3 regions of the Klebsiella sp. genome follow, and region 2 is predicted to be linked to each of the others. Evidence: predicted binding sites of a transcription regulator. Region 2 holds the regulator's gene; each other region holds the start of a gene.

Evidence for each region. Region 2 encodes sigma-54, which starts transcription at its own class of promoters, with help from an activator protein. Its sites were predicted from a motif close to GTTGGCACANNTTTCGCTNT; they were not measured.
Region 1: norV (anaerobic nitric oxide reductase flavorubredoxin) is a predicted target of sigma-54. The motif match lies at 7,304-7,323, and genes of this name have one in related genera.
Region 3: glnA (glutamate--ammonia ligase) is a predicted target of sigma-54. The motif match lies at 6,835-6,854, and genes of this name have one in related genera.

Annotation. Positions count from the first base shown of each region.
Region 1 is NZ_JAPUEW010000049.1:169,904-179,727, forward strand. It holds gene QVF11_RS15735 (LacI family DNA-binding transcriptional regulator) at 1-640, shown strand, start outside; gene hydN (electron transport protein HydN) at 775-1,302, shown strand; gene hypF (carbamoyltransferase HypF) at 1,315-3,534, shown strand; gene QVF11_RS15750 (HoxN/HupN/NixA family nickel/cobalt transporter) at 3,546-4,559, shown strand; gene norW (NADH:flavorubredoxin reductase NorW) at 4,681-5,814, opposite strand; gene norV (anaerobic nitric oxide reductase flavorubredoxin) at 5,811-7,256, opposite strand; gene norR (nitric oxide reductase transcriptional regulator NorR) at 7,445-8,989, shown strand; gene gutQ (arabinose-5-phosphate isomerase GutQ) at 8,952-9,824, opposite strand, start outside.
Region 2 is NZ_JAPUEW010000004.1:57,657-67,480, forward strand. It holds gene arcB (aerobic respiration two-component sensor histidine kinase ArcB) at 1-1,958, shown strand, start outside; gene elbB (isoprenoid biosynthesis glyoxalase ElbB) at 2,193-2,846, shown strand; gene mtgA (monofunctional biosynthetic peptidoglycan transglycosylase) at 2,843-3,568, shown strand; gene npr (PTS phosphocarrier protein NPr) at 3,630-3,902, opposite strand; gene rapZ (RNase adapter RapZ) at 3,899-4,753, opposite strand; gene ptsN (PTS IIA-like nitrogen regulatory protein PtsN) at 4,799-5,287, opposite strand; gene hpf (ribosome hibernation promoting factor) at 5,353-5,640, opposite strand; gene rpoN (RNA polymerase factor sigma-54) at 5,663-7,096, opposite strand; gene lptB (LPS export ABC transporter ATP-binding protein) at 7,144-7,869, opposite strand; gene lptA (lipopolysaccharide ABC transporter substrate-binding protein LptA) at 7,876-8,421, opposite strand; gene lptC (LPS export ABC transporter periplasmic protein LptC) at 8,390-8,965, opposite strand; gene kdsC (3-deoxy-manno-octulosonate-8-phosphatase KdsC) at 8,962-9,528, opposite strand; gene kdsD (arabinose-5-phosphate isomerase KdsD) at 9,543-9,824, opposite strand, start outside.
Region 3 is NZ_JAPUEW010000100.1:8,611-18,434, forward strand. It holds gene yihI (Der GTPase-activating protein YihI) at 355-861, shown strand; gene hemN (oxygen-independent coproporphyrinogen III oxidase) at 1,050-2,423, shown strand; gene QVF11_RS28025 (YshB family small membrane protein) at 2,461-2,571, opposite strand; gene glnG (nitrogen regulation protein NR(I)) at 2,682-4,091, opposite strand; gene glnL (nitrogen regulation protein NR(II)) at 4,100-5,149, opposite strand; gene glnA (glutamate--ammonia ligase) at 5,338-6,747, opposite strand; gene typA (ribosome-dependent GTPase TypA) at 7,127-8,950, shown strand; gene ompL (porin OmpL) at 9,011-9,703, opposite strand; gene QVF11_RS28055 (MFS transporter) at 9,790-9,824, opposite strand, start outside.

The DNA.
Region 1 (9,824 bases), on a different contig from region 2:
GCGTTTTCTCAGCGTTGATGAGATGGATGAGATTATTGAGAGCCATGAGCAGCCGATTATGGTGCTTAACCGTCGCCTGCGCCGTAACGCCAGCCACTGCGTCTGGTCCGATCAAAAGGCCTCGGCGATGATGGCTGTGGAAAAGCTCATCGCGCTGGGCCATCGTGATATCGCCTTTATTACCGGTTCGCTGGATTCGCCAACCGGCGTTGAGCGTCTTTCGGGCTATAAAGATGCATTGTCTCGCCACGGCATCGGCCTGAATAATGATTTGATTGTTGAAGGAAGGTGGACGCCGGAAACCGGGGCTGCCGGGGTGAAGACGCTGCGCCAGCGCAATGTCCGCTATAGCGCGCTGGTGGCGAGTAACGACGATATGGCGATCGGTGCGATGAAGCAGTTGCATCAGCTTGGCGTAAAAGTGCCAGAGCAGGTATCGGTGGTGGGTTTTGACGATATCGTGCTGGCGCCCTATATGGTTCCGGCGCTCTCCAGCGTCAAAGTGCCGGTCACGGAGATGATCAAAGAGAGTATCAACCGGCTGATTTTTATGCTCGACGGCGGTGATTTAAAATATCAGCAAACCTTCCCCGGTGAGCTGATTGAACGCGACTCAATGGTTCCCGGCCCGCATGCCTGACGTCGTCATCTGTCATCGTCAGTTGTGACGATGACAGTATTCCTGTTATTTATTCCCTTTATTATCAATGCAATAAAAATTGGAACGTATTATGCATACTCCGGCACATCACCTTCTTACAGCTGGAGAAATGGATGAACCGTTTCATTATCGCCGACGCGAGCAAATGCATCGGCTGCCGCACCTGTGAAGTAGCCTGCGTGGTCTCTCATCAGGAACATCAGGACTGCGCGGCGCTGACGCCAAAAAACTTTTTACCGCGTATTCACGTGATTAAAGGCGTCAATGTGTCGACGGCCACCGCCTGTCGTCAGTGCGAAGACGCGCCGTGCGCTAACGTCTGCCCGAACGGCGCAATCAGCCGCGAAAAGGGTTTTGTCCACGTGATGCAGGAGCGCTGCATTGGCTGCAAAACCTGCGTGGTGGCCTGCCCGTATGGCGCGATGGAAGTGGTCGTGCGTCCGGTTATCCGCCACAGCGGCGCGGGGCTGAACGTGATGGCGGAAAAAGCGGAAGCCAACAAGTGCGACCTCTGTCATCATCGCGAAGCGGGTCCGGCCTGTATGGAGGCCTGTCCGACCCACGCGCTGGTGTGCGTCGATCGCAACAAGCTCGAACAGATGAATATCGAAAAACGCCGCCGTACGGCGCTGGCCTGGTAATTTGACCGCGCGATGAACGGGGTGCAAATACGCATTCGCGGTAAAGTGCAGGGGGTGGGGTTCCGCCCCTTTGTCTGGCAGCTGGCGCAGGAGCTGGGGCTATGCGGCGACGTATGCAACGACGGCGACGGCGTACTGGTGCGGCTTGGTGGCGGTGATGCGGCGTTCCTCGCCGCTTTAACCCAGCGCTGCCCGCCGTTGGCGCGGATCGACAGCACGCAAGCTCAGCCGTTTGCCTGGGCCATCGCGCCGTCGGGTTTCACCATCCGTCAAAGCGGGACCGGGAGCATGCGTACGCAGATTGTACCCGATGCCGCGACCTGTCCGGCATGTCTTGCGGAGATGAATGACCCGCAGGAACGCCGCTACCGCTATCCGTTTATCAACTGCACCCACTGCGGGCCGCGTTTTACCATTATTCGCGCCATGCCTTATGACCGCCCGCTGACCTCCATGTCTCCGTTTCCTCTTTGTCCGTCCTGTGCGGCGGAGTACGGTAATCCTGCCGATCGCCGTTTTCACGCTCAGCCGGTTGCCTGCGCTGAATGTGGGCCACAGCTGGAATGGCGTGGAGATGCGGGTAATCTGTTTGGTGACGCGGCGTTAGAAACGGCAATTTCCCGTCTGATGGCGGGTGACATCGTGGCGGTAAAGGGGCTGGGCGGTTTTCATCTGGTGTGCGATGCCGGAAATCTTGATGCGGTGGCGACGTTGCGGTCACGCAAGCATCGCCCGGCAAAACCGCTGGCGGTAATGCTGCCGACGGCTACGGGACTGCCCGAACAGGCGCTTAAGCTGCTGACCTCTCCCGCCGCGCCGATCGTGCTGCTGGACAAAACGCAGGTTGCTGGCCTGTGCGACCAAATTGCGCCAGGGCTTGCGGAAGTAGGGGGGATGCTGCCGTCTAATCCATTGCAGCATTTACTTTCGCAGGCGCTGGCGCGCCCCTTAGTGATGACCTCTGGCAATCTTAGCGGCCGTCCGCCTGCGCTCACTAACGATCAGGCGCTGGCAGATCTCGCCGGGATTGCCGACGGTTTTCTGCTGCATAACCGCGAGATTGTGCAGCGGATGGACGATTCCGTGGTGCGGCAAAGCGGCGAGATGCTGCGCCGTGCTCGCGGCTATGTGCCGGACGCGCTGCAGCTGCCGCCGGGATTCCACGACGTACCGCCGCTGCTGGCCCTCGGCGCGGATATGAAAAATACCTTCTGCCTGCTGCGCGGCGATGAAGCGGTGCTCAGTCAGCATTTTGGCGACCTGAGTGAAGAAGGCGTAGAAGGGCAGTGGCGACAGGCGCTGCATTTGATGCAGGAAATCTACGTTTTTACGCCGCAGCGGGTGGTGGTTGATGCCCATCCCGGCTATCGCGCTTCGCAGTGGGCGGCGTCGCTGGCGCTGCCGGTGGAGCGCGTTTTACATCATCATGCCCACGCTGCCGCCTGCCTGGCTGAACATCGCTGGCCGCTGGACGGCGGCGACGTAATCGCCCTGACGCTCGACGGCATCGGAATGGGTGAAAACGACGAGCTATGGGGCGGCGAGTGCCTGCGGGTTAACTATCGCGAATGTGAACGGCTTGGCGGCTTGCCCGCGGTGGCGCTGCCCGGCGGTGACCTTGCTGCGCGTCAGCCGTGGCGCAATCTGCTCGCTCACTGCCTGGCGTTTGTGCCTGACTGGCAGAACTATGCCAAAACCGCCGCGCTGCGTCAGCAAAACTGGCCACTGCTGGCGCGGGCCATTGAGCGCGGTATTAATGCGCCTAAAGCGTCGTCGTGCGGACGTCTGTTTGACGCCGTCGCCTGCGCTTTAGGTTGTGCGCCGCTAACTCTGAGCTATGAGGGCGAAGCGGCCTGTCGGCTGGAGGCGCTGGCGGCAACCTGCGAAAGCGTTGATCACCCGGTGACGTTACCGTGGCGCGACGGCGAGCTGGACCTGGCGATGTTCTGGCGACTGTGGCTCGGCTGGCAGGCCAATCCGGCGCAAAAAGCCTGGGCTTTTCATGATGCGCTGGCCTGCGGCTTGGCGGCGATGGTGCGTGGTTGCGCGAGCGCGCGGGATATTCATGCCCTGGCCTTTGGCGGCGGGGTGCTGCATAACCGGCTGTTGGTGGCGCGATTGACCTTTTATCTGGCCGATTTTACTCTGCTCTTTCCGCAGCAACTGCCCGCTGGCGATGGCGCGATAGCCCTCGGCCAGGCGGTTATCGCTGCGGCCCGCCTGCAGGCTTAAAGGACTCCGACATGATAGTGACGATTTTACGCCAGCAGCCGCGTGCAGCGGCGCTGGTGATGGGGCTGGTTGTGGCCAATTTGCTGGCCTGGGGCTGGGCGTTTGCCGCGTTTGGCGGTAGCGGCGCGCTGATGGCCGCCAGCCTGCTGGCCTGGGGTTACGGCCTGCGCCATGCGGTGGATGCCGATCATATTGCGGCAATTGACAACGTGACCCGCAAAATGATGCAGCAGGGGCGACGGCCTTTCGGCGTTGGCGCATGGTTTTCGCTGGGCCACTCATCGATTGTGGTACTGGCTTCGGCGGCGATTGCCGCTACGGCTACCGCATTTGGTCAGCAGATGAGTTGGTTTCACGATACCGGCAGCGTTATTGGCACCGCCGTGTCGGCGCTATTTTTGCTGGCGATGGCGTTTATCAACCTGGTTATTCTGCGCAGCGTCTGGCGCAGCTTTCAGGCGTGGAAGCAGGGCGAAAAGGTGAGCGATGAGGTGGCGACCAGCGGCGGCATGATGAGCTGGCTGTTTGGTAAAACCTTCCGCCTGATAAGCCGCAGCTGGCAGATGTATCTGGTGGGCTTTCTGTTTGGCCTCGGCTTTGATACGGCGACGGAAATCGGCGTACTGGGCATTTCCGCCGCCAGCGCGTCGAGCGGGATGTCGATCTGGTCGATTATGGTTTTTCCGGCGCTGTTCGCCAGCGGCATGGCGCTGGTGGATACGCTTGATAATGTGCTGATGGTCGGCGCTTACGGCTGGGCATTCAGCAAGCCGCAGCGCAAGCTTTATTACAATATGACCATTACCGGTACCTCGGTGGTGGTGGCGCTGTTTATTGGTGGGCTGGAAGCGCTGGGGCTGTTGATGGATAAGTTTTCCCTGAGCGGCGGGGTCTGGCGATGGGTTGGGGCATTGAACGACAATCTTGGCAACGCCGGTTTTGTGGTGGTGGGGCTGTTTGTTGCCTGCTGGGTGCTGTCGGTGCTTAACTACCGCTGGCGCGGGTACGATAACCTGGCGCGGTAGGTTGGGGAGATCGTCCCGGAGGCGATGCTGCGCATCTGTCCGGGCTACCGATTATGTGGCTGTCTGGTAGCCCGGACAGGCGCAACGCACCGCCTCCGGGGATAACGTCAGTTCATACAGGCTAACTCACCAACTGCTTGAGCAGCGCAAAGGCGTCTTTCATTCGATCCTCGCTAACCACAAAGGCGCGCAGCTGGTTTTCGGCATCCACGCCTTTCGCCACCAGTCCGTCTTTGGCGGCAACGATATTCCACGTCAGATCCTCGCGTTGGGTATCGCCCGCCAGATGCAGCGGTAAATCCGGCGTTTTGACCTTCACCAGCATCGGCGGCAGCTTCAGCTCACCCTGCTGGGTCAGCAGATTTTTACCGAGGCACATAGCGCTCAGCAGAATCGGTTGCAGGAACGGCAACACCATGCCGTTGATTTCCGCGCAGTCGCCGAGAGCGTAAATTGCCGGATGGCTGGTTTGCAGCTGGCTGTTCACCACCACGCCGCGATTAATCTCCAGACCCGCATGCCGCGCCAGCGCCGTTTCCGGGCGCAGGCCGGCGGCAGCGACCACCGCATCAACGGTCACCGTGCGCTGACGGTCGAGGGTGACGCGAATGCCGTCGGCGTTTTGCTCCAGGCTTTCCAGTTGAGATTTCAGCATCAGGTGCACGCCCATATCGGTCAGACGATGCTGCAGGCGGCTGCTGGCCTCCGGCGGCATCAGCGCCGACAGCACGCTGGCGGAGTTATCCACCACCGTCACCGCTTTCCCGGCGCGGCAGAAATCCATCGCCAGCTCGCAGCCAATCAACCCGCCGCCAACGATCAGTACGCGTCTGGCGTCATGCAACTGGCTCTGCGCTGCGCCATACTCACGCTGGCTGTTGAGGGTCAGCATTAGCTCGCGTCCCGGTACCGACGGAATAAACGGCGTCGCGCCGGTAGCCAACACCAGTTTGTCATAGCGCCACTCACGGTCCTGGTTTTTCACTACCTGATTCTCGGCGTCGATATCGCTCACCCAGGTATGCGGGAACAGGCGCAAATTGTACTGCTCGGCAAACTCTCCCGCCGTTTGCAGGGTTAGATCGTCGGCCTTCTGACCACGTCTGACCACATGGCTGAGGTCCGGTTTGTTGTACTCATCCATACTGTCGGCGGCGATCAGGGTCAGCGGGATTTGCGGGTCCTGCTTACGGATATTTTTCACCAGCTGACGGGCCGCGAAGCCCGAGCCGATGATGACGATGCCATCACTCATTTTGCCTCCGATGCCAGAACATCAAACACGTCTTTACCCAGCGAGCATTCCGGGCAGAGGAAGTTATCCGGGACTTCGCTCCACGGCGTACCCGGCTGGACGTCCTGGTTCGGCTCGCCTGTTTCTGGATCGTAAATCCACTGACACACGCTGCACTGCATTTTAGGACCGAGATCGACGGTGGCCGCCGCTGCGCATGACGTTGCTTGCGGCGCGGCTTTTTTCTCCTGGCGAACCGGCAGCGGAACCCGCGCCCATTGACGAGCAATTTCGCGACCGTGCTGACGGCAAATTTCCAGCGCGTCGAGGTCCGGACGCCATTTGGCCTTCAGGCTCAGGGACATTTCAAAACCGGCATCCTGTAAACGGGTAGAGAGACGGTCAACCGCGCCGCCGCTCCAGCCGTGGGAGCCAAAGGCGCTGGCGTGTTTATTACGAAAACGCAGGCCGGTCATCTCTTCCACCAGCCCGGCGATTTTCGGCATCATCACGTTGTTCATGGTGGAGGTGCCGACCAGCACGCCTTTGGAGCGGAATACGTTGGTCAGGATTTCGTTTTTATCGCTACGGGCGACGTTAAAGATTTTCACCGCCACGTTCGGGTCAACTTCGTTGATGCCCTGGCCAATCGCATCCGCCATCATGCGGGTGTTATTGGACATGGTGTCGTAGAAAATGGTGATACGGTCTTCCTGATAGTCCGCCGCCCATTTCAGGTACAGCTCAACGATCTGGGTTGGATTTTCACGCCATACCACGCCGTGGGAGGTGGCAATCATGTCGACGGGCAGATTGAAGCCGAGAATTTCGGTGATTTTCGGCGTCACCAGGCGGCTGAACGGGGTCAGGATGTTGGCGTAGTAACGCTGGCATTGCTCGAACAGTTCGGTCTGGTCCACTTCGTCGTTGAACAGACGTTCATCGCAGTAGTGCTGGCCAAAGGCATCGTTACTGAACAGTACCGCATCGCCGGTCATGTAGGTCATCATGCTGTCCGGCCAGTGCAGCATCGGGGTTTCCACAAAAATCAGCTGTTTGCCGTTACCGATATCCAGGCTGTCGCCGGTTTTCACTACGTTAAAGTTCCACTCCGGGTGATGGTGGTGGCCGGTGATGGAGTCGATGGCGTTGGCGGTGCAGTAGATTGGGGTGTCCGGGATCTGCGCCATCAACTCGCTCAGCGCACCGGCATGATCTTCTTCAGCGTGGTTAATGATGATGTAGTCGATGTCAGCGAGGTCGATTTCACCGCGCAGGTTCTGTACGAACTCGCGGCTGAATTTATGATCGACGGTATCGATCAGCACATTTTTTTCTTCGCGGATGAGATAGCTGTTGTAGCTGCTGCCGCGCAGCGTTTTGTATTCGGTTCCGTGAAAATCACGTACTTCCCAGTCACGTTGGCCAACCCAATGAATGTTATTTTTAACCAGAATAGACATAGCAACCTCAATTAATTCAACGTTGTTTCAAATAAGATGTTTTGCTTATATCAAGTTACGTGCCAATTTTTTAATGTATTGAATTTTAAGGTTTTAATGTTTTTAGATAAATTTATTGATGTCAAAATGACAATGGTTAAAATAGTCGTTATGACTATCTTTATTGTCAAAATGACTATGAGGCGACAATGAGTTTCTCCGTCGAGGCCCTGGCGAAAATCGCCATTGATTTACAAAGCGATCTCGGTCATGCCGACCGTTTCTCGCGCCTGATTACCACCCTGCGGCAGATTCTCGGCTGCGATGCTTCGGCGCTGCTGCGCTACGAAGCGCATCAGTTTGTGCCGCTGGCGATTGATGGCCTGGCGCAGGATGTACTTGGGCGGCGCTTCGCCCTTGAAGGTCACCCACGGCTGGAGGCGATTGCTCGCGCCGGGGACGTGGTGCGGTTCCCGGCAGACAGCGACCTGCCGGACCCCTATGATGGACTGATCCCCGGTCAGGAGAGCCTGAAGGTGCATGCCTGCGTCGGACTGCCGCTATTTGCCGGGCAAACCCTGATTGGCGCGCTCACCCTCGACGGCATGGATGCGGACCGCTTTGACAGCTTTAGCGATGAGGAGCTGCGCCTGATTGCCGCTCTGGTGGCCGGGGCGTTGAATAACGCGCTGCTGATCGCCCGACTGGAGAATCAAAACGTGCTTCCGGAGCAGGCTATCGCTTACCCGGCGTCCGAGCGTCAGGAGATAATCGGCCTGTCGGCACCGATTTTACAGCTGAAAAAAGAGATCGATATCGTCGCGGCTTCCGACCTTAACGTCCTGATTAGTGGCGAAACCGGCACCGGCAAAGAGCTGGTGGCGAAGGCGGTGCATCAGGGGTCGCCGCGGGCGGCCAATCCGTTGATCTACCTTAACTGCGCGGCTTTGCCGGAGAGCGTGGCGGAGAGCGAGCTGTTTGGCCATGTTAAAGGGGCATTTACCGGAGCGATAAGCAACCGTAGCGGCAAGTTTGAAATGGCGGACAACGGGACGCTGTTCCTTGATGAAATTGGCGAGCTGTCGCTGGCGCTGCAGGCCAAGCTACTGCGGGTGCTGCAGTATGGCGATATTCAGCGCGTCGGCGATGACCGCAGCCTGCGGGTTGATGTACGGGTGCTGGCTGCGACCAACCGCGACCTGCGTCAGGAGGTGGTGGAAGGGCGTTTTCGTGCCGACCTTTACCATCGTCTGAGCGTGTTCCCGCTGTCGGTTCCGGCGCTGCGCGAGCGGGAAAATGACGTCGTGCTGCTGGCGGGCTATTTCTGTGAGCAGTGTCGTTTACGTATGGGGCTGTCGCAGGTGATTTTAAGCGACGCGACGCGCGCCAGACTGCTGGCGTGGTCATGGTCGGGTAACGTGCGCGAGCTGGAGCATGCCATTCATCGGGCGGTAGTTCTGGCGCGGGCAACTCAGGCGGGTAACGAAGTCGTACTGGAGCCACCGCATTTTCAGTTTGCCACGGAAGCGCCGGGTCTGCCTGACGTAAGCCCGCAGCCGGTGGTGGAAGTGGTGAATTTACGCGAGGCGACGGAAGCCTTCCAGCGCGAAGCGATTGCCAGAGCGCTGGCGGATAACAATCGCAACTGGGCCGCTGCCGCCCGCGCGCTGGATCTCGACGTCGCCAACCTGCATCGGCTGGCGAAGCGTCTCGGGCTTAAAGGATCCCGGCCTGATAAAAGTTCTGCAGGTTAATTGCGCCGACTAGTTGACCGTTGTCATCGACCACCGGCGCGGCGCTGATTTTGTGCTTCATCAGGCGCTCTTTGGCTTCTACCGCGCGGCTTTCTGCTTGCAAGGTTACGCCGTTGCGGGTCATTGCCTGGCTGACGACATCTTGCAAACTGCCGCCGCCTACCAGCCAGCGGCGCAGGTCGCCGTCGGTAAACACGCCCTGGACGTGATTGTGCTCATCGCAGACTGCCACCAGCCCCAGGCCGGTGCGGCTGAGTTCGAGCATCGCGTCCATCACGCTGGTATCAACATCCACGCGCGGCACGTCGCCATCGCGGCGCATGAGATGGTGAACTTTGTTCAGCAGTCGTGCGCCCAGCGCCCCAGCCGGATGCGAGCGGGCAAAATCTTCTTCATTAAAGCCGCGAGCCTGCATCACCGCCATCGCCAGCGCGTCGCCGAGCATCAGGGTGTTAACGGTGCTGGAGGTCGGCGCGAGGTGCATTGGGCAGGCTTCGCGTTCTACGGCGATATCAAGTACCGCTTTAGCCGCCAATGCCAACGGAGATTTGGATTTCCCGGTCATTGCCAACAGCGGAATGGATTTTTCTTCCAGGCGCGGGACAATGAGATCCAGCTCTTTAGCGCTGCCGGAGTAGGAGATAAACAGCATCACGTCGCGGCTATCGAGCATCCCAAGGTCGCCGTGCAGCGCCTCCGCCGGATGAACGAAAAATGCCGGAGTGCCGGTGCTGGCGAAGGTGGCGGCCAGTTTTTTGCCAATATGACCTGATTTACCGATCCCGGAGACCACCAGTTTTCCCTCGCAGTGAATGATGATTTCCGCCGCGCGGAT
Region 2 (9,824 bases):
AACGTGAAACGACGCTTGAGCAACTGAAAATTGAGATGAAGGAACGTGAAGAGGCGCAAATTCAGCTTGAGCAGCAATCCTCCTTCCTGCGCTCCTTCCTTGATGCGTCACCTGATTTGGTTTTCTATCGTAATGAAGACAAAGAATTTTCCGGTTGTAACCGTGCGATGGAGCTATTAACCGGTAAAAGTGAGAAGCAGCTTATTCATCTGAAACCACAGAATGTTTACAGCGCAGAAGTGGCGGAGAAAGTACTGGAAACGGATGAGAAAGTTTTCCGCCATAACGTATCGCTAACCTACGAGCAGTGGCTGGATTATCCGGATGGGCGCAAGGCCTGCTTTGAAATCCGCAAGGTACCGTATTATGACCGCGTAGGTAAGCGACGTGGCTTGATGGGCTTCGGTCGCGATATTACCGAGCGTAAGCGCTATCAGGACGCGCTGGAACGGGCCAGCCGTGATAAGACCACCTTTATCTCTACCATTAGCCATGAGCTGCGTACGCCGCTTAATGGCATCGTGGGGCTTAGCAGGATCCTGCTGGATACCGATCTAACCGCAGAGCAGGAAAAATACCTGAAAACTATCCATATCTCAGCCGTGACGCTGGGTAATATCTTCAACGATATTATTGAGATGGACAAAATGGAGCGGCGTAAAATTCAGCTGGATAATCAGCCGGTTGATTTCACTGGCTTCCTCGCTGACCTGGAAAACCTCTCTGGCCTGCAGGCGCAGCAGAAAGGTCTGCACTTTGTGCTGGATCCCGCACTTCCGCTGCCGCATCAAGTGATAACCGACGGTACGCGGTTGCGCCAGATTCTGTGGAACCTCATTAGTAACGCAGTGAAATTTACTCCGCAGGGCGGGAATGTAAACGTCCGCGTGCGTTATGACGAAGGCGATATTCTGCATTTTGAAGTAGAAGATTCCGGTATTGGTATTCCTGAAGCGGAACAGGACAAAATCTTCGCCATGTATTATCAGGTTAAAGATAGCCAAGGAGGCAAGCCCGCGACCGGCACCGGTATTGGCCTTGCGGTATCGCGTCGTCTGGCGCGCAACATGGGCGGTGATATCTGCGTTTCCAGCCTGCCGGGCAAAGGGGCGACCTTTACGCTCACCGTACATGCACCTGCTATTGCTGAAGAAGTCGAAGACACTTTGGCAGAAGATGAAATGCCATTACCGGCGCTGAACGTGTTGTTGGTGGAAGATATTGAACTGAATGTGATCGTCGCGCGCTCGGTGCTGGAGAAACTGGGCAATAGCGTGGATGTGGCAATGACCGGTAAGGCCGCGCTGGAGATGTTTGTGCCCGGTGAATACGATCTGGTTCTGCTCGATATTCAGCTGCCGGATATGACGGGACTGGATATCTCTCGCCAGCTGAAACAACGCTTTGCTGCTGATGAACTCCCGCCGCTGGTGGCGCTCACCGCTAATGTACTGAAGAACAAAAACGAGTATCTGGACGCCGGGATGGACGATGTCCTGAGTAAACCGTTATCGGTCCCGGCGCTAACCGCAATTATCAAAAAATTCTGGGATTCACCGGAAGAGGAAGAGAACGATATGCCATCCGTAGATGTCAGTAAATCGACTTCTGTACTGGATATTCCGATGCTTGAGCAGTATATCGAACTGGTGGGACCGAAGCTTATCAATGACGGTCTGGTGGTTTTCGAGAGAATGATGCCGGGCTATCTGGCAGTTCTGGAATCGAATCTAACCGCGCGTGACCAGAAAGGCATTGTCGACGAAGGGCATAAAATTAAGGGGGCGGCTGGCTCAATTGGTTTGCGTCACATTCAGCAGCTTGGGCAACAGATTCAGTCACCAGATTTGCCGGCATGGTCAGATAACGTTGCAGAGTGGGTTGAAGAGATGAAATCCGAGTGGCAAAGCGACGTTGCGGTACTGAAAGCGTGGGTAGCGGCGGCTGATAAAAAATGACCCCGGATAAACCGGGGTGCGCGAATACTGCGCCAACACCAGGGAACTGGTTGTTGTGCCAGAATCATTTGAGTGATTTTTTTACACGGCGCAACCTGAGGATTTGGCTTGCTCGCTGATTAAGATAGCAAAGCTTAAATAATTTGTTACGTGAATCGGTAAAATATGTGAAGCATAGCGAGTAAATCAAAATTTTTGACTGGTTCCATAAACTTGTACTAAGGGGCTGATGTGATGAAGAAAATTGGTGTGGTGCTAAGCGGTTGCGGTGTTTTTGACGGCAGCGAAATTCATGAAGCGGTTATTACCTTGCTGGCGATTGCTCGCAGCGGCGCCCAGGCCATCTGTTTTGCACCTGATAAAGTACAAACTGATGTTATCAATCATTTGACCGGGGAAGCGCAGGCTGAAAGCCGTAATGTGCTCGTTGAGGCCGCACGTATTGCGCGCGGGGAAATTCGCCCCCTGGCAGATGCCCGAGCGGATGAGCTGGATGCGCTGATTGTGCCCGGCGGATTTGGCGCGGCGAAAAACCTCAGTAGCTTTGCTTCCCAGGGCAGTGAATGTACGGTGGATAGCGATCTGAAAGAACTGGCTCTGGCCATGCATCTGGCGGGTAAACCGTTGGGCTTTATCTGTATCGCTCCGGCGTTGCTACCTAAAATTTTCTCATTTCCGCTACGCGTGACTATCGGCACCGATCTGGATACCGCAGATGCATTAGAGGAGATGGGCGCTGAACACGTGCCTTGCCCGGTCGATGACATAGTGGTTGATGAAGACCACAAAGTGGTGACGACTCCGGCATATATGCTGGCGCCGAATATTGCTGAAGCGGCGAGCGGAATTGAAAAACTGGTCGCTCGTGTGCTGGTTTTGACTGCATGAAGTCTCGTTTTTCCCCGCTGAGAATGATCAAACGTCTTTTGCTGCGGTTGATGTTGGCATGTTTGGTGGTATGGGGCGGTGGCATTGTGCTGTTTAGCATCGTTCCGGTTCCTTTTTCAGCAGTGATGCTGGAGCGACAGGTTAGCGCCTGGGCCTCTGGAAATTTTCATTACGTCGCCCATTCTGATTGGGTGGGGATGGATGAGATATCTCCCTGGATGGGGCTTGCGGTGATTGCTGCTGAAGATCAGAAATTCCCTGAGCACTGGGGTTTTGATGTGTCTGCCATTGAGAAGGCGTTGGCACATAATGAGCGCAACGAGAGCCGCATTCGCGGTGCCTCAACGCTATCACAGCAGACCGCAAAGAATTTGTTCTTATGGGATGGTCGCAGCTGGCTGAGAAAAGGGCTGGAGGCTGGGCTGACCGTCGGTATCGAGACCGTCTGGAGCAAAAAACGTATCCTCACGGTTTATTTGAATATTGCTGAGTTTGGTGAAGGGACGTTTGGTGTGGAAGCCGCATCACAGCGCTATTTTCATAAACCGGCCAGTAAGTTGACCGCTTCTGAAGCGGCGTTGTTAGCTGCGGTCTTACCTAACCCGATTCGCTTTCGCGCAGACGCACCGTCAGGATACGTCCGTAGTCGGCAAGCGTGGATTTTACGCCAGATGCGTCAATTGGGTGGGGAAGAGTTTATGCAGAAAAATAAGCTACATTGATGTTTTTAGTGGCTAAATTTATAACCCCGGTAAGCATTACGCAACGCAACCGGGGGTTGTGCTAGTCTTCATCAAAACCGGCGTTGAACAGCGCGATAACCGCTGCCAGCGCTTCAACTTCCTGCGGGCCATTCGCTTCAATCTCAATCTGACGTCCTTTGGCTGAGTCAAGCATCAGCAGGGCAATTACGCTATTGGCCTCTGCCTCAGTGCCTTCATCATTGCGCAGCAGGACTTCAGCATCATAGTTCTGCATTAACTCAAACAACTTCATTGCCGGGCGGGCATGCATGCCCAGCTTATTGGTGATCTCAACGGTTTGCTTAACGGTCATGATTTACGTTTTTCCAGCGTCCGATGACGAGACTGCACGTTCTTACCGCGCGAGCGGAAGTAGTCAGCCAGCTGTTCGGCGATGTAGACCGAACGGTGTTTACCGCCAGTACAACCAATGGCCACCGTCAGATAGCTGCGATTATTGGTTTCCAGCATGGGTAACCATAGTTCAAGATAGCTACGAGTCTGGTAGATAAAATTGTGAACTTCCGTGTGTCGGTCGAGGAAGGCGGCGACAGGTTTGTCCAGACCTGTCATCGGGCGCAGCTTCGGATCCCAGTGTGGATTAGGCAAGAAGCGCACATCGAAAACGTAGTCGGCATCGATAGGGATACCATGCTTGAAGCCGAAAGATTCGAAGACCATCGTCAGCTCACGTTCGCGTTTGCCTAGCAAACGAGTACGCAGCATTTCTGCCAGCTCATGCACCGACATCTCGGAAGTATCGACGATCAGATCGGCGCGAGAACGCAGCGGTTCCAGCAGGTCGCTCTCTTCATCAATAGCGCTTTCGAGCGACAGATTTTTGCTCGACAGCGGATGTAAGCGGCGCGTATCGCTGTAGCGGCGAATTAAGGTGTTGCGATCGGCGTCAAGAAACAGCAACTGAGGCGAAAATTCTGCGGGCAGATTTTTCATTGCCTGCTCAAAGATTTCCGGTGACTCAGGCATGTTACGTACGTCAATGCTGACGGCAGCCGAGATATTTCTATCTGCGAGCGAGCGTGCCAGTTCGGGTAACAAAACCACCGGCAGGTTGTCCACGCAGTAGAAACCCATATCTTCCAGCGCTCGCAGGGCGACGGATTTCCCCGATCCTGAACGGCCGCTGACGATCATCAGTACCATGTACCGTTTCTCCTCAGTACGATAAAGAGTAAGGTGCGACTCCCGTTATGCCCCATCGTTGCTTCCTGCTTCGGTGATAATTTCATACAACTCTTCGTTGCTTTGGGCGGCGCGTAGTCGGCGACAGGTTGCTTTATCCGCCAGACGTTTTGCGACCAGTGAAAGCGTATGCAGATGAGTTTTGGTCTGATCGGCGGGAACGAGAAGCGCAAACAGGAGATCGACAGGTTGATTATCGATCGCATCAAAAGCGATCGGGGTTTCCAGTTGGACAAAAACGCCAACGGCCCGAAGCGTATCCTCTTCGAGTTTTCCGTGTGGGATCGCGATACCGTTACCGATCCCGGTACTGCCCATTTTCTCGCGAGTGAGGATCGCTTCGAACACCACCTGAGGCGGCAAGCCTAGCTGTTTTGCTGCCAGCTCGCTGATGATTTCCAGGGCACGTTTCTTGCTCTGGCAGTGAACCTGGCTACGGGTACATTCCTGGTTAAGGACATTGCTCAGTTGTAGAGCCGAATCGTTATTTATCATAATTTCACCTGAGCTCGCCCTGACCAACCGCCTGCTGGCGGTTGGCGTAGGTTATGCCCGGACAATTAGCGTTGTTTCAGTTTATCTTTATGTTTTGTTAGCTGTCTTGCCAGCTTATCAATAAGACCATCGATAGCGGCATACATATCCTGCCCTTCCGCACTGGCATGGATTTCACCACCGTTGACATGCAGGTTGGCATCCGCAATTTGCGTTACCTTCTCTACCTTTAACACAATGTAGACCTGATTGATCCTATCGAAAAACTGCTCCAGCTTGCTAAATTTTGTGTTAACAAAATCGCGCAGAGCAGGGGTTATTTCTACATTGTGTCCTGTAATGTTGAGCTGCATAGTGTCTTCCTTATCGGTTGGGTCAAACCAGTTGTTTACGCTGATTCGACGGCGGAATGGATAAAGACTCTCGATACTTAGCGACGGTTCGGCGCGCCACCATAATACCCTGATCGGATAACATGGTGGTGAGCTTACTGTCGCTCAACGGCTTCGCGGGGTTCTCCGCGGCGATTAACTTCTTCACCAGCGCGCGAATGGCCGTCGACGATGCTTCGCCGCCGCCTTCTGTGCTTACATGGCTGGAGAAGAAATACTTCAGCTCAAAAATACCGCGTGGACTATGCAGGTATTTTTGGGTAGTAACGCGTGAAATGGTCGATTCATGCATTTCGACGGCCTGGGCAATATCAGCCAGTACCATCGGCTTCATATGCTCTTCACCTTTCTCGAAAAAGGCCTGCTGCTGCTCAACAATGCAGCGGCTGACGCGCAGTAGCGTATCGTTACGGCTCTCCAGGCTTTTGATCAGCCAGCGAGCCTCCTGCAGATTGCTGCGGATAAACTGGCCGTCGGCATCATTGCGCGTGCTGTTACCCATTGCAGCATAGTGCTGATTGATCTTCAGGCGCGGTAGGCTATCTGAATTGAGTTCAACAACCCAATGGTCATTCACCTTACGCACCAGCACGTCAGGAATGACATATTCTGGTTCGCCGGTTTGGATGGATTGACCAGGGCGCGGATCCAGGGATTGGATCAGGCTTACCGCTCCCTTTAATACTTCTTCTTTGAGGCGGGTTACGCGCATGAGAGAGCGGAAATCATGATTCGCTAGTAGATCAAGGTGATCGCTGATGATCTGACGTGCTTCATCAATCCAGGGTGTTTCTCTGGCAAACTGCGAAAGTTGAACCAGCAGGCAGTCGCGCAGATCTTTTGCCGCTACGCCGACGGGGTCGAAACGCTGAATGCGCTTGAGGACGGCTTCAACTTCTTCAAGTCCGATTTCATCATCGCCAATGCTCTCCACGATGTCTTCGACAGAAATTGTGAGGTAGCCGGTATCATCAACGGCATCGACGATGGAGGTCGCGATGGCGCGATCGGTATCAGTGAACGGCGTAAGTTCAACCTGCCACATCAGGTAATCTTGCAGGCTTTGAGTGGTCTCACCCTGGTAGACGGGCAGTTCGTCATCCTGATAATCGACGCCGTTACCTGATGGCGTTCCTGCTGTATAAATCTCATCCCAGCTGGCATCAAGCGGCAGTTCTTCAGGCATGTCTTTTTGCTCAAGGGCATCGACGGTATCCAGAGATTCGCGATCCTCGGCCTCTTTGGTTTCTACCTCATCGTGAAGATCGGTTTGCTCCAGCAACGGGTTGCTATCCAGCGCCTGCTGGAGTTCTTGCTGGAGTTCTAACGTGGACAACTGCAGTAAACGAATCGCCTGCTGCAGTTGTGGCGTCATGGCAAGCTGTTGGCTTAGCCTTAATTGCAAACCTTGCTTCATATTCAGGGCCAATATCTCCGACTAAAACGTCTGTAACCTCTACCCTATCAGAGTCTGAAGTCTTCCCCAAGATACACGCGCTTAACCTGCTCGTCTTCAAGGATTTGTTGAGGTGTACCGTGAGCTATCAGATGGCCCTGGCTGACGATATAGGCACGTTCACAAACGGCGAGCGTTTCCCTGACGTTATGGTCGGTAATCAGGACACCCAGGCCGCTATCGCGCAGATGCTCAATGATACGTTTGATATCGATGACGGAAATAGGGTCGACGCCAGCAAAAGGTTCATCCAGCAGGATAAATTTCGGGTTAGCGGCCAGCGCACGGGCGATTTCGACGCGGCGACGTTCACCACCGGAGAGCGCCTGGCCGAGGTTATCGCGCAGGTGCTCAATGTGAAACTCTTCCATCAACTCTTTGGCGCGATCTTCACGCTGCTCGTTGCTTAAGTCGTCACGGATCTGCAATACCGCCATCAGGTTATCGTATACGCTCAGGCGACGGAAAATGGAGGCTTCCTGCGGCAGATAGCCTATACCGCGACGCGCGCGAGCATGTAGTGGCAGCAGGCTGATATCTTCATCGTCAATAATGATGTTGCCAGCGTCGCGCGGAACGATACCGACAACCATATAGAAGGTAGTGGTTTTACCCGCACCGTTCGGGCCGAGCAGGCCAACAATCTCACCTGAATTCACAGTCAGACTGACATCTTCCACCACGCGGCGGCCTTTGTAAGCTTTGGCGAGATTCTTTGCAGTTAATGTTGCCATAACGAATTACTTACCCTTCTTTGACTGGTCGGTGCCTTTGTCCTGCAACTGCGAAGGAACCAGAACCGTGGTCACTCGCCCACCTTTATTGCTGAACGCCTGCATTTTTTGCTCTTTTACCAGATAGGTGATTTTGTCACCCTGGATATTGCTATCGATCTGTTCCAGATGCGCATTGCCGGTCAGCACGACAAAGTCATTTTGCAGTTCATAATGCATTTTTGACGCCCGGCCTTTAACCGGCTTGCCGTTGTCCTGCATCTGGAAGAAGGTCGCTGGGTTACCATAACCGTCAATAACCTCTTTGCCTTTCTCTCCGCCCGGGCGAGTTACGACAACCTTGTCGGCGTTGATTTTGATGGTTCCCTGGGTAACAACGACATTACCAGTAAACGTGACGACATTACCTTGCATATCCAGCGACTGCTGATCGGATTCAATATGAATTGGCTGATCGGTGTCACCGGTTTTTGCCAGTGCCGGCAGGCTGGCGGCCAGTAAGGCGCTGGCGAGCGCAATCTTAAGGCTGAGTTTGTTTGTTCTGAATTTCATATGAGGTTCTAACCTTTTCAATCAGCTCGGCATTTTTGCTGCGCAGGTTCCCACGCATTTTCAGGCCGCTGGAATTAAATGTTGTTCCGTACAACGTCACCATGTCATCGGAGGTAACATCCTGCGTCATCAGGTTTATCTGAGCGTTATCCGTCGTAATTTTGCGCAGTTGAGAATCCGCCGTCAGCGCATTCACTTCAACGTGCCCGTAAAGATACAGCATGCGGTCATTCGTCAACTTGGCTTTATCCGCTTTGATAGACCAGGTTGGTACTTTGTTAGTATCGAAGGTGGTCATTACTGGTTTTGCGAACCACGACAGTTGCTGTTCGGAAAAATACTCCACGTGTTCAGCGATCAGCCGGTAATTAAGCGCCCCTTCCGGACTATAAACGACGGTATCGGTATGCTCACTGGTATACGTTGGCTCATCAGGATTGACCGCTTGCTGGGTGGTCTCGTCCGTACTCGCCAGATTCAGGCCGATCAGAATCAGCGCGACCAGCGACAGTAAAATGATAACCCAACGTCTGGTTTTACTCATATAGATTGCCCTTTGGCCTCATCCAACTTACCCTGCGCCAATAGTAGCAAATCGCAAACTTCCCGTACCGCCCCGCGACCGCCATTAATGCGAGTGACGTAATCTGCGCGTGGGATCAGCAACGGGTGCGCATCTGCCACCGCTACGCTTAAACCAACCTCAGCCATCACCGGCCAATCGATCAGATCGTCACCGATATAGGCCACTTCATCAGCGCGAACGGCCAGTTTGTTCAGTAATTCATGAAATGCCAGTAGTTTATTAGACTGCCCCTGGTACAGATGCGTGATGCCAAGAGTTTGGCAACGGTCTTCTACCAGTTTAGCTTTTCGTCCGGTAATTATCGCCACTTCAATATCTGAAGTCAGGGCGCAGCGGATCCCGTAGCCATCACGTACGTTAAACGCTTTTAGCTCTTCGCCGTGGTTGCCCATGAAGATAAGTCCATCGGACAGGACGCCGTCGACATCGAGGATCAGTAAACGGATCTTCGCTGCGCGATCAATAAAGTCCTGACTTACCGGCCCATAACAGGTCGCGATCAGGGCATCAGCATTATTCATTATTTTTTCCTTACTTACACTACGCCCGCGCGCAAGAGATCGTGCATATGTACCACACCTACCAGACGGTCGCCATCAGCAACCAACACGCAGGTGATATGACGGGATTGCATCAGGTTCAGCGCATCGACGGCCAGGATGCCGGGGCGAATACGGATGCCACCTCGGGTCATCACCTCGGCAATACTGGCATTACGCATATCGACGCCGGTATCAAATACCCGACGCAGATCGCCATCGGTGAAGATACCGATGATATTCATTTCATCATCACAGATAGCGGTCATGCCTAAATT
Region 3 (9,824 bases), on a different contig from region 2:
GTTGCTGGTTGTAGGTTTTTCTTAAACCAGTAAAGTAGCGGGCAAGGGCGAAGGAAGCTAACAGGATTAAGACTCAGGACGAGGTGTCAGGAAGCGCCAGGAGGCGAGGACTACGGATTGTCAGGATGACAGGCGTCTGGAGACGTTTTAAAAGGAAATGGATGTAACAGGGACTGTTGGTAGCTAAAGGAAAGACAGGGGTTGTCGTTAGCTAACATGGAAAGTAGAAACCCATTAAGGGTTGTCAGTGCGGAAAAAGGCGACAGAGTAATCTGTCGCCTTTTTTCTTTGCTTGCTTTCTGCTAGATTCCGCCTCAATTCTATACTGAAGAAAACGGCCTGAAGATTAACACCATGAAAAAACCGACATCTGTACCTCGTGGCAAAAAAAGTCGCAAAACGCGTGAAGAATTGAACCAGGAAGCTCGCGATCGTAAGCAGCAGAAGAAACATCGCGGTCATGCGGCAGGAAGTCGTGCGACCGGTGGTGATGCCGCCTCTGCAGGTAAAAAACAAGGCCAACAGCAAGATCCGCGCATTGGCAGCAAAAAACCGATCCCGCTGGGTGTGACAGAGAATGCCCCAGTGATTAAGCAGCATAAACCGAAGAGCGAGAAACCTATGCTTTCACCGCAGGCTGAGCTGGATTTGCTGGAGAACGATGAGCGCCTGGACGCGCTGCTGGAACGTCTGGAAGAGGGCGGAACCTTGAATGCTGAAGAGCAGACCTGGGTTGATGCCAAACTGGACCGTATTGATGAACTGATGCAACAACTCGGCCTCTCCTACGATGATGACGAAGATGAGGAAGAGGAAGAACGCAAAGAAGATATGATGCGTTTACTGAAGGGCGGAAACTAACATTTGCACCCCATCGGATTCCCGGTCCTGCTTATAACCCTTTTGGTTATATGTTATCTGCTGTGGTTATTCGTTAAACTACGACGGTTGTCGCGGCGTCAGAAATGGCTGCGCAACCGGCTCATTACCCCTGATGTGGTTGGGCCGGAGCGGCGTACCCGCCGACGGCACCATCGGAAGGAGTGAGCATGTCTGTGCAGTTAATCGACTGGGATCTGGCCCTGATCCAAAAATATAACTATTCCGGGCCGCGTTATACTTCGTACCCCACCGCGCTGGAGTTTTCTCCGGAATTTGGCGCTGCTGAATTTGACGCAGCGGTAGCCCGTTATCCGCAGCGACCTCTATCGCTGTACGTGCATATCCCGTTTTGCCATAAGCTCTGCTATTTTTGTGGCTGCAATAAAATTGTTACCCGCCAGCAGCATAAAGCCGATCAGTATCTGGACGTCCTTGAGCAGGAGATTATCCATCGCGCGCCGCTTTTTGCGGGTCGCCAGGTTAACCAACTGCATTGGGGCGGCGGTACGCCGACATATTTAAATAAGGCGCAAATTAGCCGCCTGATGAGCCTGCTGCGTACGCATTTCAATTTTAACGCCGAGGCTGAGATTTCCATTGAAGTCGATCCGCGTGAAATTGAGCTTGATGTACTGGATCATTTACGCGCTGAAGGTTTCAACCGCTTGAGCATGGGCGTGCAGGATTTCAACAAAGAGGTGCAGCGCCTGGTGAACCGCGAGCAGGATGAAGAGTTTATCTTCGCCCTGCTCAACCACGCCCGAGAGATTGGCTTTACTTCTACCAATATCGATTTGATTTACGGACTGCCGAAGCAAACGCCAGAGAGCTTCGCTTTTACGCTCCGGCGTGTTGCTGAGCTAAATCCCGATCGTCTGAGCGTATTTAACTATGCGCATTTGCCGACGCTCTTCGCCGCGCAGCGCAAAATCAAAGATGCCGATTTACCTTCAGCAGAGCAGAAGCTGGATATCCTGCAGGAAACGATTGATTCGCTGACCGCTGCGGGATATCAGTTTATCGGTATGGACCACTTTGCTCGTCCGGACGATGAACTGGCGATAGCCCAACGTGAAGGTATTTTGCATCGCAACTTCCAGGGCTATACCACCCAAGGAGATTCCGATCTGCTGGGGCTGGGTGTTTCGGCGATCAGTATGATTGGCGACTGCTATGCGCAGAACCAAAAAGAGCTGAAGCAGTATTATCAGCAGATTGATGAAACCGGAACGGCTTTATGGCGTGGCATTGCGTTGACTCGCGATGACTGTATTCGTCGCGATGTCATTAAAGCGCTGATCTGCAATTTCCGTCTCGATTTCTCCGCTGTAGAAACGCAGTGGGACTTAGACTTCAATGGCTACTTCACTGAAGATATGAAACTGCTGGCGCCGCTGGCCAAAGACGGGCTGATGGATGTGGATGAGAAAGGGATTCAGGTGACGCCGAAAGGTCGGTTGCTGATTCGCAACATATGCATGTGCTTTGACGCATATTTGCGCCAGAAAGCGCGGATGCAGCAGTTTTCCCGCGTGATTTAATCTATTCACCCTCTCCTTGCCGGGAGAGGGTGAATTATCAGCTAAACAATCCAACCATCGCCGCACACAGAACAGCAGCTATTGCCGTCTGCGGGGTGTGACCGGCTGCGACACCGCTCGATATAATATTTATGAGTGATTCAAGCATGATTTCCCCCTGTCTTTCCGGGCACGATCATACTCAACGCATTTGAACAGTAAAGTACAAAATAGCAGCAGTTTGCGCTGGCAGACTATTTTTTACACGACACTGTTCTACTACTCCATTCCCAGTTCTTTTAGCTTACGTGTCAACGTATTACGGCCCCATCCCAGCAGGCGTGCTGCTTCTTGTTTATGCCCCTGAGTGTGGCGTAGCGCGGTGGTCAAGAGCGTGCGCTCCATCTCCGGCTGCGCTTCTGACAGCAGGTTTTGATGACCGGAACGTAAAGCGCGGTCAGCCCATTGCCCCAACAGCGTGGCCCAGCTATCCGGCAGCATTTGCGTCGGATTATCCGGTATCGCGGTTTCAAACAGCTCACTGGGAAGATCCTGGGTCAGAACCTCCTGGCCTGCCGCCATCACCGTCAGCCAACGACAGGTGTTCTCCAGTTGACGCACGTTACCCGGCCAGGCCAGCCGGGTTAACGCCATCTCCGTTTCCGGGTGCAGCAGCTTAGCTTCAACGCCGAGTTCACGAGCGGCAACTTGCAGGAAGTGGCGCGCCAGACGCGGAATATCTTCCCGACGCTCGCGTAGCGGCGGGAGATGGACGCGAATCACGTTCAGGCGGTGGAATAAGTCCTCGCGGAATTTTCCTTCCTGTACGCGCAGCTCAAGATTCTGGTGGGTGGCGGCGATAATGCGCACATCCACTTTCACCGGCGCATAGCCGCCTACGCGATAAAACTGGCCATCAGCCAGCACGCGCAGCAACCGAGTTTGTACGTCCAGCGGCATATCGCCGATTTCGTCGAGGAACAACGTGCCACCGTCTGCCTGTTCAAAACGCCCCTGGCGCACGGTATTCGCGCCCGTAAAGGCCCCTTTCTCGTGGCCGAACAGTTCTGATTCAATCAAGTCTTTGGGGATTGCCGCCATATTCAGCGCGATAAATGGTGCCTTGGCGCGCGGGCTGTGGCGGTGCAGAGCATGGGCAACCAGCTCTTTACCGGTACCGGACTCCCCGTTGATCAGCACGCTGATGGAGGAACGTGACAAGCGGCCTATAATGCGAAAAACGTCCTGCATTGCTGGCGCTTCGCCGATAATATCGGCCGCTGGGCTATTTATTGGCGCATTTCGCGGCTGCTGCTGTTCCTGATAATGGCTGATTGCGCGATCGACCAGCGCCACAGCTTCATCGATATCAAACGGTTTTGGCAGATAATCAAAGGCACCTTGCTGATAAGCGCTGACCGCCGCGTCCAGATCTGAATGCGCCGTCATTATGATGACCGGGAGCATCGGGTGACGCTGTTTAATTTGTTTCAGCAGCGCCAGTCCATCCATTCCCGGCATACGGATATCAGACAGCAGGACATCCGGGGTTTTGGTGGTGAGGGCATCAAGCACCTCGCTGCCGCTCTCAAACGTTGTACAACTCAAGCCAGCCCCGGTGAGCGCGCGTTCAAGCACCCAACGGATGGAGCTATCGTCATCAACGATCCATGCTATCCCTCGTTGCATAAACACCTCTACTTCCGAATAGGCAGGTATACCGAGAATTCGGTATGCCCTGGCCAACTGGTAAATTCAATTTTGCCGGAGTGCTGATCGATAAGGCTGCGGGCGATAGATAGCCCGAGGCCAGTACCGCCTTCGCGCCCGCTCACCATCGGATAAAACAGCGTATCCTGTAAGTGAGACGGTATTCCCGGGCCGTTATCTTCAACGTCAATACGTGCTGCAAGGCGGTAGCGAACCCCGTGCAGGGTCAGCTGGAACGCCGTACGGGTACGCAGGACTATCTCTCCGCCCTCAGGCCCCAGCGCTTGCAGCGCATTGCGTACGATATTCAGCAGCACTTGTTCAATTTGATCCGGGTCGTGTGGGAGTTCCGGCAGGCTTGGGTCGTAGTCACGAACCAGTTTGACGTTATCCGGCAACTCCATAGACACCAGCTTCACCACTCGCTCTGCAACCTTGTGAATGCTCTCTGTGACGTGCATTCCAGGATGCTGCGGTCCCAGCAGGCGGTCGACCAGATTTCTTAACCGATCGGCCTGTTCAATGATGACTTTGGTGTATTCCGTCAACGAAGGATCGGGCAGCGCTTTGCTCAGCAACTGTGCGGCACCGCGCAGGCCACCCAACGGGTTTTTAATCTCGTGGGCCAAACCGCGCACTAAGTCACGCGCGGCAATCTGCTGTGCGTGCTGAAGCTGTTCCTGGCTCAGACGTCGCTGATTATCCATCGGTGCCATTTCCAGCAAAATGTAGCCCTCAGGAAGGCGCTGTGCCGTCAGAGACAGGATATGCGACCGACCATCGATGACCAGCGTTACTTCGTTATCGGTAAAGCCCTGGCCCGCCTGCAGGCTCTCCTGCATGAGACCAATATTCAGCGAGAAATAGCTCAACAGCTCCGGGAGCGGAGTACCAAATAGCTTACGTGAGCTTTGCGCCAGCAACTGCTGTGCAGCCGGGTTCGCGTAATGCACCGCCAGGTCGTCATCGACCAGTAAGATACTGTTGATTAAAGAGTTAAGGATCTGCCCAGCATCGGGCAGTGTGCCTGTTGCCATCTGACAGTCTCCTGAATTAGAGTGCACTATTTTAGTGCAGTATAGCTTTTTATGAGTAAAAAGCTCATGAGATCAGCGCGTTGGTGGAGAAAAAAGCCCATCCTGAGATGGGCTGAAAGTTTCCACGGCAACAAAACATCCTCGGTACCCCACGCCACAACACGGAATACCGCGGATTTACAGCAAAATTAAACGCTGTAATACAGCTCGAACTCAACCGGGTGCGGAGTCATGCGTACACGGTCGTTCTCTTCAATACGCAGGGCGATGTAAGCATCGATTGCGTCGTTGGTGAATACGCCACCAGCGGTCAGGAATTCACGGTCAGCATCCAGTTCGTTCAATGCTTCTTCCAGAGAACCTGCAACCTGTGGGATCTCTTTCGCTTCTTCCGGCGGCAGATCGTACAGGTTTTTGTCCATCGCTTCGCCCGGATGGATTTTGTTCTTGATACCGTCAAGGCCAGCCATCAGCAATGCAGCAAAGCACAGGTACGGGTTAGCAGCCGGATCCGGGAAGCGGACTTCGATACGACGCGCTTTCGGAGAGGTCACTACCGGAATACGGATGGAAGCGGAGCGGTTACGGGCAGAGTAAGCCAGCATGACCGGTGCTTCGTAACCCGGGACCAGACGCTTGTAAGAGTTGGTGGTCGGGTTCGCCAGGGCATTAATGGCTTTAGCGTGCTTGATTACGCCGCCGATGTAGAACAGCGCTTGTTCAGACAGGCCTGCGTATTTGTCGCCGGAGAACAGGTTTACGCCGTTCTTGGACAGGGACATGTGGCAGTGCATACCGGAACCGTTATCGCCAAACATTGGTTTTGGCATAAAGGTCGCTGTTTTACCGAAACGGTGTGCGACGTTGTGCACAACATATTTGTAGATCTGAATTTCGTCCGCTTTTTTGGTCATAGTATTGAAGCGGGTAGCGATTTCGTTCTGACCTGCAGTTGCGACTTCGTGGTGGTGAGCTTCAACAACCAGGCCCATCTCTTCCATGATCATACACATGGTGGAACGGATATCCTGAGAAGAGTCTACTGGCGGAACCGGGAAATAACCGCCTTTCACGCCAGGACGGTGGCCTTTGTTGCCGCCTTCGTATTTGGTGGAGGAGTTCCATGCGCCTTCGATATCATCGATAGCAACGTGGGAACCGGAGATAGACGCACCAAAACGAATGTCGTCGAACAGGAAGAATTCTGGTTCTGGCCCGAACAGCACGGTATCCGCAATGCCGGTTGCGCGCAGGTATTCTTCCGCACGTTTGGCGATGGAGCGCGGGTCACGGTCATAGCCCTGCAGGGTGCCTGGTTCCAGGATATCGCAACGGATGATCAGCGTCGGTTCTTCGTAGAACGGGTCGATCAGCGCGGTAGTTGCGTCCGGCATCAGAACCATGTCGGATTCGTTAATACCTTTCCAGCCGCCAATCGAGGAGCCATCAAACATTTTGCCTTCTTCGAAGAATTCGGCATTTACCTGATGAGAAGGAATAGTAACGTGCTGTTCTTTACCTTTGGTATCGGTGAAGCGCAGATCGACAAACTTCACTTCGTGCTCGTTCAGCATCGTCAAAACGTGTTCAGCGGACATACTTAAACTCTCCCGGATTGGTCATTGTCGTCGTGGTAACGAAAACTTTCTAACTGCTTAAGGTGGCGTTGTTGCCTTAAAAAATATAAAGCGAAATCTGTGCCAACTTTTAAATTGCCCCCAAAAGGCGTTATCATGCACACCATCGTGCAAAAGGGCTGCACCATTATGAATGCATTGCACTATAATAGTGCAATTGTGTGAACATTGGGCACTTATTTGGTGCAATTGACCTTTAATAACCCTTTTAACGCTCCGTGAAAGCGGTCACAAAGAAACTCTGCAATACTTGTTTGCGGGGGATGTTTGTGATCCTGTTTTGTAGTGCGATTAATCCGTGTACAATAACGCGCTATTTCTAAATGCCTGAGGCAAAGTTGTGATCGAAAATTTGCGTAACATCGCCATCATCGCGCACGTTGACCATGGTAAAACTACCCTGGTTGATAAGCTGCTGCAGCAATCCGGTACGTTCGATGCGCGTGCCGAAACTCAAGAGCGTGTGATGGACTCCAACGATTTGGAGAAAGAGCGTGGGATTACCATCCTGGCTAAAAACACCGCTATCAAATGGAATGATTACCGTATCAACATCGTTGATACCCCGGGGCACGCCGACTTTGGTGGTGAAGTTGAACGTGTCATGTCCATGGTCGATTCCGTTCTGCTGGTCGTTGATGCAATGGATGGTCCGATGCCGCAGACGCGCTTCGTGACCAAAAAAGCCTTTGCTCATGGCCTGAAGCCAATTGTTGTTATCAACAAAGTTGACCGTCCGGGCGCACGCCCTGACTGGGTTGTCGATCAGGTATTCGACCTGTTCGTAAACCTCGACGCTACCGACGAACAGCTGGACTTCCCTATCGTTTACGCTTCTGCGCTGAACGGTATCGCGGGTCTGGATCACGAAGATATGGCTGACGATATGACTCCGCTGTATCAGACTATCGTCGATCGCGTACCGGCTCCGAACGTTGACCTTGATGGCCCGCTGCAGATGCAAATCTCCCAGCTGGACTACAACAACTACGTTGGCGTCATCGGCATCGGCCGCATCAAACGCGGTAAAGTGAAGCCGAACCAGCAGGTTACTATCGTTGATAGCGAAGGCAAAACCCGTAACGGTAAAGTCGGTAAAGTTCTGACCCATCTGGGTCTTGAGCGTATCGAGAGCGACGTTGCAGAAGCTGGCGATATCATCGCGATCACCGGTCTGGGCGAGCTGAACATCTCCGACACCATCTGCGATACGCAGAATGTTGAAGCGCTGCCGGCGCTGTCTGTTGATGAGCCGACCGTATCTATGTTCTTCTGCGTCAACACCTCTCCGTTCTGCGGTAAAGAAGGTAAGTACGTTACTTCTCGTCAGATCCTTGACCGTCTGAACAAAGAGCTGGTACATAACGTGGCGCTGCGCGTTGAAGAGACTCCGGATGCAGATGCATTCCGCGTTTCTGGTCGTGGCGAACTGCACTTGTCGGTTCTTATCGAGAACATGCGTCGTGAAGGTTTCGAGATGGCGGTTTCCCGTCCGAAAGTTATCTTCCGCGAAATCGATGGTCGTAAACAAGAGCCGTTCGAAAACGTCACGCTGGACGTCGAAGAGCAGCACCAGGGTTCTGTGATGCAGGCACTGGGTGAGCGTAAAGGCGACCTGAAAAACATGAATCCAGATGGCAAAGGCCGCGTACGTCTTGACTACGTGATCCCAAGCCGTGGTCTGATCGGCTTCCGTTCAGAATTCATGACCATGACTTCCGGTACCGGTCTGCTGTACTCCACCTTCAGCCATTACGACGACGTTCGTGCGGGTGATGTGGGTCAGCGTCAGAACGGTGTTCTGATCTCCAACGGCCAGGGTAAAGCAGTTGCGTTCGCACTGTTCAGCCTGCAGGACCGCGGTAAGCTGTTCCTGGGTCACGGTGCAGAAGTTTACGAAGGCCAGATCATCGGTATTCACAGTCGTTCTAACGACCTGACTGTAAACTGCCTGACCGGTAAGAAACTGACCAACATGCGTGCTTCCGGTACTGACGAAGCGACGACCCTGGTTCCGGCACTGAAAATGACGCTGGAGCAAGCTCTTGAGTTCATCGATGACGACGAACTGGTAGAAGTCACCCCGACTTCTGTCCGTATCCGTAAGCGTCATCTGACCGAGAACGATCGTAAACGCGCGATGCGTGGTTCTAAAGAAGATTAATTAATGCTTCTTGCTATGAAAAGCCGCTGATAATCAGCGGCTTTTTTTTGCTTAAAAAACTTAAAAGAAATACTTCACCCCAGCACGTATCTGGTTTTGTTCCCGGTGGTACGGCTCCACATTACGATCCAGCCAGCGTAGTTCAAAGTAAGGCAGCCAGTTTTGATTGATCCGATATCTGAAGGTATTGGTAATTTCCCAGTGATGGTCTTTACCGTTGCTACTATTAAAGTCATTCACCCGCGTAAAATAGTGTGGTTCAAAAGTATAAGAAAATTTATCGGTGATAATAAAATTCCAATAGGTACCTACTTCGTAGGTATCATTATTATCTTGCTCACCGTTTAAGTCAGTTGAGCTGTAGTTATTGTGATTATAGCGGTTACGCACGGTCAGATTAAACCACGGGGTAAATTTATAATTCACATCCAGATAAACCGCACCGCTGGAGCCAATGCTCTTGTCAGTAATTAACCCTCCCGGCTGAATCGTTAATTTATCCGTTGGTCTGAATAGCGGATACCAGCCTTCGATTTCGTTATAGCCATGCTTTAACTCATCCTTGCGTTGCAGAGTATAGGTGTTGGTGAGCATCAGGCCAGCGCCCATATCAAAGTTATAGCCAACGCGCAGCATGACCTCCATCTGATCGGATGCGAGGTTATATGCTTCACGGTTTTCCACGTAGGCACCGGCAAAAACAGAGGTAGAGATAACAGAGGTTAACAGAAGTATCGCGTTTATTTTTTTCATAATAAATCCATTTTTTAACGTAGGGGAGCCGCTATCCATTAAAATGGATAGAGCGGCAATAATTAAAAAAGAAGTCTTTTAGTTATTCACAATACTGGGTTGTGTTGTTTTTTTCGTTGGC